DNA from 3 places in the Thioalkalivibrio sulfidiphilus HL-EbGr7 genome. Region 1 is predicted to be linked to each of the others. Evidence: predicted binding sites of a transcription regulator. Region 1 holds the regulator's gene; each other region holds the start of a gene.

Region 1 (4,370 bases):
GCAGGGCTGGCAGACACAGGCGGGGCAGGCTCGGGGGCGGGCGGAGGCGCCTCGGCGACGGGAGACGGCGCAGGCGCGGCGTCCGCGGGCCCGGTCATGGATTCCAGCCGCGTCAGCAGCTCGGGATCCGCGGGCCCCGGCTCGACGCCGCCGCGGATCTCGCCGAACATGCGGTTGACCACGTCCAGCACCTGCAGCACGGCGTCCATGAGCGCGCCATCCACCTGGCGCTGGCCCTGGCGCAGCACGTTGAACACGTCTTCGGCCCGGTGGCACACCGCCACCAGGTGGGTGAGATTGAGGAATCCCGCGCCGCCCTTGATGGTGTGGAAGCTGCGAAACACCGCATTGAGCAGGTCACGGTCGGTGGGGTTGCGCTCCAGTTCCACCAGCTGCTCACTGAGCCCTTCCAGCAGTTCCCCGGCCTCCACCAGAAAGTCCTGCAGAATCTCGTCATCGCTATCCAGACTCATCCCCTACCCCTTCTCGTTATGCGCTTGGCAACGTGCTCAGAATCCCAGGCTGGACAGCAGATCGTCCACGTCGTCCTGGCCGCTGACCACATCGCTGGCACCGGCGGTGCCCGGCACCGCCGGACCCATACCCTTGTTCTGATCCTCGGCGCGCTTGTCCTGCATTTTTTTCTGATCCGGCGTGGAGAGCCGCTCGCCGGAGATGCGCACCAGGCCCACCAGGTTTTGCTCCACGTCCTGCACCAGGTTGATGACACGGCGGATCACCTGTCCGGTCAGATCCTGGAAGTCCTGGGCCATGAGCACGTCGGACAGATTGCGGCGGATGGCCTCGGCATCGTCGTGCACCCGGGCCAGGAACTCGCCCAGTTCCCCGCTCAGCTGCCTGAATTCCTCGGCGGAGAGCTCGCGTGCACGGAAACGCTGCCAGTGCCGGGCCAGATCGCCTGCCCGGCTGGAGAGTTGCTCCGACATGGGCAGGCTCGCTTCCACGGCATTGAGGGTGCGGTGTGCCGCATCCTCGGTCAGGCTGACCACGTAGTTGAGTCGTTCCTTGGCGTCCGGGATGTCGGTCTGGGTCAGCTCGGAGAGACGCGAGTCCAGACGGAATGCATTGAGGGCCTCATGCAGATCCCGGGTCAGCCTACCCAGCTCCTGGAACAGCAGGCTCTCGTGCATGCGGCCCAGTTCCTCGATCAGCCGGGCGGCAGATTCCTCGTCACCGGCCTCGATGTGGCTGACCAGCTGACGGGCCTTCTGCAGCTGCTGGGCCTTGATCTCGGCGGCCTTCTCCTCCAAGCCCGGCGTGTCCATGTCGCTCAGCCCCCCGCGTTGATGCGTTCGAAGATCTTCTCGATCTTCTCGCGCAGGGTTTCGGCGGTGAACGGCTTGATGATGTAGCCGTTGACCCCGGCCTGGGCGGCCTCGACGATCTGCTCGCGCTTGGCCTCGGCGGTCACCAGCAGCACCGGCATGGTCTTGAGTTTTTCGTCGGCGCGCACGGCCTTGAGCAGGTCGATGCCCGGCATGTTGGGCATGTTCCAGTCGGTGATCAGGAAGTCGAAGTTGCCGTTCTGCAGCATGGGCAGGGCCGTGCTACCGTCATCGGCCTCGCTGGTGTTGTTGAAGCCGAGATCCCGCAGCAGATTCTTGATGATGCGTCGCATCGTGGAGAAATCGTCCACGATCAGGATCTTCATATTCTTGTCCACACTGACCTCCGCCTGATTCAGATTGCATCCGGCTGACCCTGGGGGAACCGGGGGTTGAAGTGATTCAATCTCACGCCCCGCGTGGCATCACTGCCGCGCAGGTCAATAATTCATTTCTGCTCGCTCGAATGACCGGTCCAGTCGCTCATGCGCGCCCGCAGGCGCACCAGGGCCTGGCCGTGGAGCTGGCAGACCCGGGACTCGCTGACACCGAGCACCTCGCCGATCTCACGCAGGTTGAGTTCGTCGTCGTAATAGAGCGACATCACCAGCCGCTCACGCTCCGGCAGCGCGCCCACCTCCCGGGCCAGCGCCGCCCTGAAACCATCGGACTGCAGGGCCTCGAAGGGGCTCGGCTCGTCCCCGGGCAGCAGGTCCTCGCCCTCGGAGTCCGGCTCGAAGATGTCCTCGAAGCTCAGCACCTTGCAGGAGGCGGCATCGCTGACCATGTGCTGGTACTCGTCCAGGCTCACGCCCAGTTCCGCGGCCACCTCCGCCGGCTGCGCCTCGCGGCCCAGGCGGTTCTCCACCAGGCGCATGGCCTCGCTCACCCGGCGCGCGTTGCGATGTACCGAGCGCGGCGTCCAGTCGGAGCGTCGCACCTCGTCGAGCATGGCGCCGCGGATGCGGATCCCCGCATAGGTCTCGAAACTGGCCCCCTGGGTCGCGTCGTACTGCTGCGCTGCCTCGAGCAGACCCACCACACCGGCCTGGATCAGGTCGTCCACCTGCACGCTGGAAGGCAGCCGACCCAGCAGGTGGTAGGCAATGCGCTTGACCAGCGGCACATGCGCATCCACCAGGCGGTTGCGGTCCAGGAGTTCGCTCGAGTACATGGCGGCTAATCCGTTAATGACAGGGCCTCCCTGTCATTAGAGCCCGAACCCACCAGCCGCTCAACAAAGAACTCGATGCGCCCGCTTCCACCGGCGGGTATGGGCCATGTATCGGCCTTGCGGGCCAATTCCTTGAATGCGCGCGCCGCCGGGCTGGACGGATAGGCCTCGGTGACCGCCTTCTGGCGCTGCACGGCCTTGCGCAGGTATTCGTCGTGGGGGATGGCCCCGGCGTAGTCCAGGGTCACGTCCAGGAACCGGTCGCACACGGCCACCAGCTTGGCGAACAACTGCCTGCCCTCGTCGGGACCACGCACCATGTTGGCCACCACGCGCATGCGGCTGATGCCGTGATCCCGGCTCAGCACCTTGATCAGGGCGTAGGCATCGGTGATTGAGGCCGGCTCGTCGCAGACCACCACCAGCACCTCCTGCACGGCGCGGCAGAAGCTCAGCACGCTATCATGCAGGCCAGCGGCGGTATCCACGATGAGCACGTCCACCGGACGGCTCAGCTCACTGAAGGCGCGGATGATGCCGACGTGCTCGGCCGGATCCAGCCCGGCCATGCGCGCCACGCCCGAGGCGGCGGGCACGATGGTGATGCCGGCGGGCCCATCCACCAGGATCTCGTCCAGGCCCAGGTCTCCCTTGAGCACGTGGGAGAGGTTGGCCCGGGGCTGCAGGCCCAGCAGCACGTCCACGTTGGCGAGCCCCAGGTCCGCGTCCATGAGCATCACCGAGCGCCCACCCTGGGCAAGCGCCACGGACAGGTTTACGGAGACATTGGTCTTGCCCACGCCGCCCTTGCCGCTGGCCACCGCGATCACCTGCACGGGACGCGGCGCGTTCATGCGGCGCAGACCATCGGCCTGATCGTTGACCTGATCACTGTATCTGGGCATGGGCGTGTCGATTCACTTTCCGGGGCGCCATGGACGGGCGGAGCCCGCGGGCGCGTTGCTGTCGGTCCGAGGCCAGGGACACCGCGCGACTCACCAGGCGCTGCACCCGTGCCGGTTGCAGGTCCTCCGGTACCCGCTGCCCTTCGCTCACATAGAGCAGGGGTAGATCGCCGTGACTCAGGGCGGAGAGTACCGGTCCGAGACTGGCGGCCTCGTCCACCTTGGTGAGCACGGCGCCGGTGAGCGGCAAATGACCGAAGGCGCGGAAGGTTTCTTCCAGTACCGCCTGCTGGGCATTGGCGGCCACCACCAGTAGCGTGCGCAGACGCGGAATGGCCGCCAGCCCGGCCATCTCCTCCGCCAGGCGCAGGTCCCGCTGGCTCATGCCGGCGGTATCCACGAAGATCCGTTGCTTGTCGCCAAGCCCCAATAGGATATCGCCCAACTGGCGCCCTGTCTGCGCCAGATGGACCGGCACGCCGAGGATCTGACCGAAGGTCTGCAATTGACGATAAGCGCCGATGCGATAGGCATCGGTGGTCACCAGCGCGATGGAACCGCGCCCGTGACGCTGCACATGACGGGCCGCGAGCTTGGCCACGGTGGTGGTCTTGCCCACGCCGCTCGGTCCCACCAGGGCGATGACACCCTCCCCGTCAAGCAAAGCCTCACCGGCCACCGGGATGCGCGTGGCCAGGCCGTAGAGCCCCTCGCGCCAGGCCTGTTCCGGACTCTGAATCTGGCGCACGCCCTCGGCGATCTCCTGGGACAGGGCCTCGTCGAGACCCAGGGCGCCGAGACGCTTGATCAGCTGGGCGCGGTGTGGGTCACGACGCTTCAGGTCATTCCAGGCAAAGCTGGCCAGCTGGTCCTGGAGCATGCCCCGCAGGGTCTCGATCTCCTGCTGCATGGCCACCAGGGCCGGATCCTGGGACCAGACGATCT
Region 2 (4,370 bases), 660 kb from region 1:
TCATCTTCCCCTTTGATGCCGTGCACGTGGATTTCACCCTGACTGCAGCGGCTTGAAGGGCGAAAGGCGGTTCTCTCGCGGAGGCGCAGGGACGCGGAGGAAACCCTTTTTAAAATAAGTCTTCCCCGTGTCTCCGTGCCCCCGTGAGAGGATGGTTTTGACTTTGGTTTCGGCTGGGCAAAGTCGAAAAGCGATCCTCTCACGGAGCCACAGGGGCACGGAGGAAACCCTTTAAATGGGCCTTCCCCGCGCCTCTGCGCCTCTGCGAGAGGATGGTTTTGGCTTTGGGTTACGGCGGGTCAAAGGCGAACGGCGATCCTCTCACGGAGCCACAGGGGCACGGAGGAAACCCTGTTCAAATAAGCCTTCCCCGTGTCTCCGTGGCCCCGTGAGAGGACTGGTTTTGGCCCCAGGGATCGCGAAATTCAAAGGCCCTGGTCTCTCGCCAAGCCGCAAAGACGCAAAGGAAAGATATAGAAAATGGGTTTCTTGGCGTCTTCGCGCCTTCGCGAGAGATCAAGATTTTGCCTTTCCTCCGCGCCTCTGCGCCTCTGCGAGAGGATGGTTTTGACTGTGGGTTTCGGCGGGTCAAAGGCGAAAGGCGAAAGGCGATCCTCTCGCGGAGGCGCAGGGACGCGGAGAAAGGCATATTGAATAGGCCTTCCCCGTGCCTCCGTGGCCCGTGAGAGGACCGGTTCTGGCCCCAGGTGACGGCAAAACCCAAGGCCTGGGTCTCTCGCAAAGCCGCAAAGCTGCAGAGAACTCCATTTTGATGGCTTTCCCTTAGCGCCCTCGCGTGGGATCCCTTTTTCGCGTCAAGTCTGCATCCGCAGGCCAGTTGTCACCGGACACCTGTGGGGTTGAAAATGCAACCGGGAATAACGGGAGATGTCAGATGCGATTGACCAGCCAACAGGTGCGGATCATCCGTGAAAAGGTGCGCGAGACGCTGGGGCGTGATGCCCGGGTACACCTGTTCGGTTCACGGGTGGATGATACGGCCCGGGGAGGTGACATCGATCTGTATATCGAGGTGGATCAGGTGCTCGTAAACCGCGCAGCGACGGCCAGCCGTCTTGCTGCGCAGCTTCAGATGGCGCTCGGCGACCAGCGCATCGATGTCCTGCTTGTCGATCCCCAGACCCCCCGTCAGCCAATTCACGGGGTAGCAGCCCGGGAAGGGGTGGCCCTGTGAGCCGCCCCGACGAGCCGCGGCTGCATTTCCTCATGGACACGGTCGCTCGGGAGGGCCGGCACCTGATCGGTACCACGGGGCGCCTGTTCTCCCAGGTGATCGACAAGGCCTGGATCGAGAACCTGGACAATGAACCCGAACTGGCCGAACGCCTGGACGCCTTCGTGGCCCGTTTTGGACGCATGCAGGATACCCTGGGCGAAAAACTCGTTCCCGAGCTCATGCGTCACATGCAGGAGACGCCAGGTGCCGTTCTGGATAACCTGAACCGCATGGAAAAGCTCGGCTTGCTCAAATCGGCGTTGGACTGGGTCGAGGCCCGCAACCTGCGCAACCGGCTCGTGCATGAATACATGCGCGACCCGGCTGAATTCGCCCAGGCCCTCCAACAGGCCCGGGAACGGGTGGCCTTGTTGGTGGATACCTACAACCGGATTCTCGACTACGTTCTCGGACATTTCCCCTCGGATGCCGTCAGCCATCTCGGCAAACTGAAACTGCCGACATAGATCGACGCAGGGACGGGGCAAACCCTTCTCAAGCAGGCCTCCCCGTGCCTCCGTGGCCCCGTGAGAGGACTGGTTTAGGCCCCAGGTGAGGGAAAAACCCAAGGCCCAGGTCTTTCGCCAAGCCGCGAAGCCCCAAAGGAAAAGCCTGAATAAAGGGTTTCTTGGCGTCTTTGCGCCTTTGCGAGAGATCACGATTTTGCCTTTCCTCCGCGCCTCTGCGCCTCTGCGCCTCTGCGAGAGGATGGTTTTGGCTTTGGGTTTCGGGATCAAAGGCGAAAGGCGATCCTCTCACGGAGCCACAGGGGCACGGAGGAAACCCTTTACAAATAAGTCTTCTCCGTGCCTCCGTGGCTCCGTGAGAGGACCGGTTTAGGCCCCAGGTGACGGAAAAACCCAAGGCCCAGGTCTCTCGCCAAGCCGCGAAGCCGCAAAGGAAAAGCCTGAATAAAGGGTTTCTTGGCGTCTTCGCGCCTTTGCGAGAGATCAAGATTTTGCCTTTCCTCCGCGCCCCCGCGCCTCTGCGAGAGGATGGTTTTGACTGTGGGTTTCGATGGGTCAAAGGCGAAAGGCGATCCTCTCGCGGAGGCGCAGGGACGCGGAGAAAGGCATATTGAATAGGCCTTCCCCGTGGCTCCGTGTCCCCGTGAGAGGACCGGTTTTGCTTCTGTCCCGAGGCCGCCGGCGACGAGCGGCCGGATTGCCGGAACGAACGGCACCTGAGACGCAAAATTGTTCCTAAATCTCCCTAAAGCTTCCCCCCGAGCCGCCGATACATGGCCTGAAAGCGGCACAGTCTCGCCGCCCGGACACCCGCCAACGAGGGCGGTGGACTGAACCAACTCTCTGATTAAGAAGGGGAACTGTCATGGCCCAGATCATCAATACCAACGTGCTGTCGCTCAACGCCCAGCGCAACCTGACCAACTCCCAGAGCGCCCTGCAGACCTCCCTGCAGCGGCTGTCCTCGGGTCTTCGCATCAACAGCGCCAAGGACGATGCCGCCGGTCTGGCCATCTCCGAGCGCTTCACCACCCAGATCCGCGGTCTGAACCAGGCTGTGCGCAATGCCAACGATGGCATCTCCTTCGCCCAGACGGCCGAAGGCGCCCTGTCCACCGTGGGTGATGCCCTGCAGCGTATCCGCGAGCTGGCGGTACAGTCCGCTAACGACACGAACTCCTCCTCTGACCGCCAGGCCCTGAACAATGAGGTGCAGCAGCTGATCGCGGAGGTGAACCGGGTTGCGAATGCCACTGAGTTCAATGGTCAGAAGATCCTGGACGGCAGCCTGTCTGAACTGGTGTTCCAGGTGGGTGCCAACCAGAACCAGACCATCACCGTTAACGGTGTAGACGCCCGAGCCTCCCAGCTCGGTGCCCGTGTGGCTGAAGGTGACTCTGCCCTGTCTGGCGATTTCACCGGCGCCTTTGATTTCGGTACGCCAGGTACTCTGGCCATTCAGGGTGTTGAGATTGATCTTGCAGACCTCAACACCGATGCCACTTCTTTGACCGAAGTGGTTAATCGAATCAATGCATTGTCCGCGGAAACTGGTGTCACCGCTGCGCTGTCCTCCCAGGCCGAAGCCACGTTTGCCATCACGGCTGCGGATGCCGCGGGTACCCTGAACATCAATGGGGTGAACATCGCTGTCGATAGTGGTGATACCGCTGAGTTGTTGGCTGGCAAGATCAATGCACTGTCCAACCAGACCGGTGTTACCGCAAGCTTTGACGGTGCTGATCTGACGCTGACTTCCAACGGCGACATCACGATTGAGCGAACTGGTGGTGGCGCTCTGGTCATCGGCGGCCTGGGAGCCGGTGAATCCGGTACCATCATGCGTGGAATTGATCTGGCCACCAATGTGGGTCAGGACATCCTTGTGGCCACCACTGGCAGTGCCGACGACCTTAACATTACTGCTGGTGGTACTGATCGCGCCCTGACTGATCAGAACGTCCTGAGCCGTGAACGTGCTAACCAGACTATCCAGGTCATGGATTTCGCCCTACAGCAGGTCAGTGGTCTGCGCGCCGAACTGGGTGCGGTCCAGGTGCGCTTCGAGTCCACCATCTCCAACCTGGGCGTCTCCGTGGAGAACCTCTCCGCTGCCCGGTCCCGTATCCGGGATGCGGACTTCGCCGCAGAGACCGCCGAGCTGACCCGCGCCCAGATCCTGCAGCAGGCCGGTATCTCGGTGCTGGCCCAGGCCAACGCGGTGCCCCAGAGCGTGCTGGCCCTGCTGCAGTAAGCGACCGGGCCCAGCCTCGACACAGGATGATGGCGCGCCAGGGAAGGCGCGAAGGGTGGGTCCGGTTTGCCGGGCCCGCCCTTTTCCCTGTAATCCGTTGAGGGAATGAACATGAAGGATATGCTCATCAACCCCATGCCACAGGCCTCCGTGCCTGCCCCGGCCCCGGTGAGGAAGCCGGATACGGCGGCAGCGGGCGGCAAGACCGAACCGCCCCCGGCAGCGGCGGCCGGCAAGGACCTGCCTGCCCCCTCGGCACCGGAGATGCCCGAACTGGATCTCTCCGGGGTGGTGGAATCGCTCAACGACTATATGCAGTCGGTGAGGCGGGACCTGCGTTTCTCGGTGGATGATTTCAGCGGCAGGACCGTGATCACCGTGCTGGACTCCGAGAGCCAGGAGGTGATCCGCC
Region 3 (4,370 bases), 820 kb from region 1:
AAGGCGATCCACTGGCCCACGCGCCCGTCCCACACGGAGGGCGCGCGGTCGGTGTAGACCACGTCACCGGCGATCAGCACCCGGGTCTGCGGCAGCCAGATCACCAGGTCGCCGGGGGAGTGGCTGCCACCGGAGGGCAGCAAGGTCACTTCCGTGCCCCCCAGGACCAGGGTGGTGGGCGCGTCGACCAGGCGGTTCGGGAACAGGGTGCGCGACTGCCCGGTGGCGCCGCCGGTCATCTCGTCGAAGCTGCGGATCCAGCCATCCGCCTGGGCCTGCATGCGCGCGGCGGCCTCGCTGCCGGCCAGGATCTCCGGGGACTCCCCGGCAAAGGCATGGTTGCCCAGCCAGTGATCTCCGTGGGCATGGGTGTTGACGATCCAGCGCACCGGCTGCTCAGTGACCCCTCGGATGGCCTCGCGCAGGGCCACGCCCATGGTCTCCGAGGAACCCGTGTCCACCACCAGCACGCCGTCACCGGTGACTACAAAGGCCATGTTGGCATTCCAGCCCAGGTTCTCCGGGTTGGGGAAATCCCGCGCCGGGGTGATCACCGCGTACACGCCGGGGGCCACCTGTTGCGGCGCCATGGGGTAGTCGCCGGGGCGGGCCGTTCCCGTCGGCTGGCCGTCGGCCAACACGGTGAAGGGCGCACACAGGCACAGCAGGATGGTCAGGACGAGACGTTTCACGGGGCCTCCGGGCGGGCATGAACCTGCGGGTCCAGTACACTACACAGACCCTCCGGCTGTGCAAAGGTGCCCATGACCCGCTTCCTGATGACCCTCCCGACCCTGCTGCTCGCCCTGCTCCTGGTAGCGCCCGCCGCCGCCCGCGACCTGCCCGCCTGGCTGCCGGAGATCCCCGAGCCGCCCAAAGAGCCCGAGCGGGGCATTCTGGTGCTGGAATACGAGAACGACCTGTTCGCCGGCGAGGACCGCTATTACACCAGCGGCGTGCGCGCCAGCTGGATCACGCCCGGCTCCGGCGTACCGGGTCTGCTCAGGGACGTGGGAGAACTGATCCCCTTCTTCCCGGGCCAGGGCGAGCTCAAGGCGTCCTGGTCCATCGGCCAGAGCATGTACACCCCCAAGGACATCGAGGAAGCCAACCCCAGCCCGGACGACCGTCCCTACGCCGGCTGGCTGTACGTGAGCGGCGGCCTGGCGGAGGAGACCGGCGACCGGCTGGACCGCCTGCAACTGACCCTGGGGGTGGTGGGGCCCGCCTCCCTGGCGGAGCAGACCCAGAAGACCATTCACGAATTCATGGGCTCACCGATCCCCCAGGGCTGGGATCACCAGCTGGGCAATGAGCTGACCCTGATGGTCAGCTACGAGCGCCAGTGGCGCTCCCGGGTGCGCGCGGCGGATGAGGGCTGGCGCATCGATCTCACCCCCCACTGGGGCGGCACGCTGGGCACGCCCTTCACCCTGGTGAACACAGGCCTGACCCTGCGTGCCGGCCGCGACCTGCCCCACGACTACGGCCCGCCGCGCATCCAGCCCGCCCTGCCCGGCTCCGGACTGTTCGTGCCCCGCAGCCGTTGGGGCTGGTATCTGTTCGCCGGGGTGGACGCCCGGGCCGTGGCCTGGAACACGTTTCTGGACGGCAACCTCTGGCGCGACAGCCCCAGCGTGGACCGGGAGGTGTTCGTGGGCGACGCCCAGCTGGGCGCCGTCCTGGCCCTGGGCCGGGCACGGCTGGCCTACACCCACGTGTTCCGCACCCCTGAATTCAGGAACCAGGAAGAGCGCGAGGACTTCGGTGCCCTGAGCCTGTCCTGGATATTCTGAAAGCCCCCTCCTAAGCCGAATCATCCACAAAAATCCCAGGAAGCCGCCACTGTCGGCTCTCCAGCCGTTCGCCTTCTTTCCCGAATATCCGCCCCTCTGGCCTCAAGAATTCCCTCGAACGCCCGATAAAGGTGCATACGCACCAAAATAAACCTTATATTAAGTGTGCATATCACCCAATTGTTCGCCCGCTCGAGGACTCGTCCATGGAAACCCTGCTGAAACCCGCCACCTGGCTGATGGATCGCTTCCGCTACCCGGTGAAGTTCGCCCTGATCTTCGTGCTGGTGCTGTTGCCCCTGCTGCTCCTGAGCAGCCTCACCATCAGCAACATCAACAGCACCATTGGATTTCTGCACAGCGAGCGCCAGGGGCTGAGCTACATCCAGTCCGTCCGCCAGCCGATCGAATTCATGCAGCAGCATCGCGGCATCATGGCCACGGTGCTGGCTGGCAACACCGGCGCCCGCACCCAGGCGCAGGAGATTCGCGACCGGGTTGACCGCGCCCTGGCGGAACTCTCGGAGGTGGATGCCCGCCTGGGTGGACAGCTTGAGACAGGCAACCGTCTGGCCGAGATCCAGCGCGCCTGGGGCGAGATCAAGTCCGCCAGTGAGAACCTCGCGCCTGCGGAAAGCGTCCGGCGCCATACGGACCTGATTGCCATGACCATGGCCCTGATCAGCCACGTGGCCGACACTTCCAACATCACCCTGGACCCGGACCTGGACAGTTATTACCTGGGTGACGCCCTGGTCAATCGCCTGCTGGGCCTCACCGAGACCATGGGACAGGCCCGCGCCCTGGGTTCCGGCGCCGCCGCCGCAGGACAACTCAGCCCAGAACAGCGTGTGCGGCTAGCGGTGCTGAGCAGCAACATGCGCAGCCTCGACCGCGATCTGCGCTCGGGTCTGGAGGCGGCATTCAACGCCAATCCGACCCTGTCCAGCAGCCTCGGCCGACTGGTCGAGGCTAACAACCAGGCGGTGGCTGATTTTTCGCGCATGCTTCAGGAGCAACTCCTGGATGTGCAGAACATCACCGTGAGTGGTCCCCAGGTGTTCGATGCGGGCACCCGTTCCATCACCGAGACCTATCGCCTCTATGACGCCATGGTGCCGGTACTCGACAACCTGTTCACCACCCGCATCCGAAACCAGACCGCGACCCGCAACCTGGCACTCGTGGTGGTGGCCGGCGTCCTGTTGCTGGTCGCCTATCTGTTCATCGGCCTATACCTGTCCATCCACACCAGCGTACAGCGCATTGGTGATGCCACCCGGCGCATGGCGGGCGGCGATCTGACCACCCGGGTGAGCCTGAACGCCCGCGACGAGATGGGGCAGGTGGCACAACGCTTCAATGACATGGCCGAGCAGTTCGAGGCGTTGATCCAGCAGATCGTCAGCGCCACCAGCCAGCTGGCCTCCGCCTCGGAGGAAGTGGCCGCGGTGTCCAAGGACAGCGCCCGCAACGTGGACCGTCAGCGCCAGGAGACCGATCAGGTGGCCACGGCCATGAACGAGATGACCGCCACGGTGCAGGAGGTCGCCAGCAACGCCGCCGGTGCCGCCGGTGCCGCCAGCAACACCGACAACGAGGCCAAGGGCGGACTGCAGGTGGTCAAATCCACCTCCCAGGCCATCACCGGTCTCGCCAGCGAGGTGGAAAAGGCCGCCGAGGTCATCAGACGCGTGTCTGCTGACAGTGAGACGATCGGCGCGGTGCTGGACGTCATCAAGGGCATCGCCGAGCAGACCAATCTGCTGGCGCTGAATGCCGCCATCGAGGCGGCCCGCGCAGGGGAACAGGGCCGGGGTTTCGCCGTGGTCGCCGACGAGGTGCGTACACTCGCCTCGCGCACCCAGCAGTCCACCCAGGAGATCGAGGAGATGATCGAGCGTCTGCAAAGCGGCGCCCGGGAGGCGGTCAAGGCGATGGGCGCGAGCCGGGAACGCGCCCAGCAGGGTGTCGAGCAGGCCAACGAGGCGGCCGAGGCCCTGGAGGCCATCACCCGCGCCGTGGCCACCATCAACGAGATGAACACCCAGATCGCCTCGGCGGCGGAGCAGCAGAGTGCCACCACGGAGCAGATGAACCGCAGCATCATCAGCATCAGGGAGATCGCTGAGCAGACCGCCAGCGGCGCCGAGCAGACCACCTCAGCCAGCGATGAGCTGGCCCGGCTGGCCGCCGAGCTTCAGTCCCGGGCGGGCAACTTCACCATCTCTCACCGCCCATCCTGACGGCGGGCCACATCCATGCCGGCGCCCCTGGCAGGCGCCGGCATGCCATACTCAGGACACACCACGGAGGATTCACGCACCGAGCCCCCGTCCATGCCACGCACGACAACGCCACTGCTGTTGTTACTCCAGGCGAGCCTGGCCCTTACCTTGTACTGGCTGGCGTCACCGGCACAGGCCGCACACCCTCCCGAACGCCAGAACCTCTGGGTGCTCGACATCGAAAACGACTGGTTCGCCGGCACCGACCGCTACTACACGGGCGGACTGCGGGTGACCCGGATTCGTGCCCCGGGCAAGGCAACACCCTGGGCACGCACGCTGGCCG

What was found. The regulator FliA, encoded in region 1, starts transcription of late flagellar genes. The targets are predictions, from matches to a motif close to GCTAAAGTTNNNNNNNNNNCNGCCGATA.
Region 2: TGR7_RS09925 (flagellin) is a predicted target of FliA. The motif match lies at 2,449-2,476, and genes of this name have one in related genera.
Region 3: TGR7_RS02880 (methyl-accepting chemotaxis protein) is a predicted target of FliA. The motif match lies at 1,897-1,924, and genes of this name have one in related genera.

The regions. Positions count from the first base shown of each region.
Region 1 covers NC_011901.1:1,436,113-1,440,482, reverse strand. Annotated here, with positions in the region: gene TGR7_RS06720 (chemotaxis protein CheA) at 1-473, opposite strand, end outside; gene TGR7_RS06715 (protein phosphatase CheZ) at 510-1,271, opposite strand; gene cheY (chemotaxis response regulator CheY) at 1,292-1,672, opposite strand; gene TGR7_RS06705 (RNA polymerase sigma factor FliA) at 1,795-2,520, opposite strand; gene TGR7_RS06700 (MinD/ParA family protein) at 2,526-3,425, opposite strand; gene flhF (flagellar biosynthesis GTPase FlhF) at 3,409-4,370, opposite strand, start outside.
Region 2 covers NC_011901.1:2,099,718-2,104,087, reverse strand. Annotated here, with positions in the region: gene TGR7_RS09940 (HVO_A0114 family putative DNA-binding protein) at 1-56, shown strand, start outside; gene TGR7_RS09935 (nucleotidyltransferase domain-containing protein) at 896-1,195, shown strand; gene TGR7_RS09930 (hypothetical protein) at 1,192-1,704, shown strand; gene TGR7_RS09925 (flagellin) at 2,570-3,958, shown strand; gene TGR7_RS17155 (flagellar protein FlaG) at 4,070-4,370, shown strand, end outside.
Region 3 covers NC_011901.1:611,681-616,050, reverse strand. Annotated here, with positions in the region: gene TGR7_RS02890 (MBL fold metallo-hydrolase) at 1-692, opposite strand, end outside; gene TGR7_RS02885 (lipid A deacylase LpxR family protein) at 765-1,796, shown strand; gene TGR7_RS02880 (methyl-accepting chemotaxis protein) at 2,003-4,042, shown strand; gene TGR7_RS02875 (lipid A deacylase LpxR family protein) at 4,136-4,370, shown strand, end outside.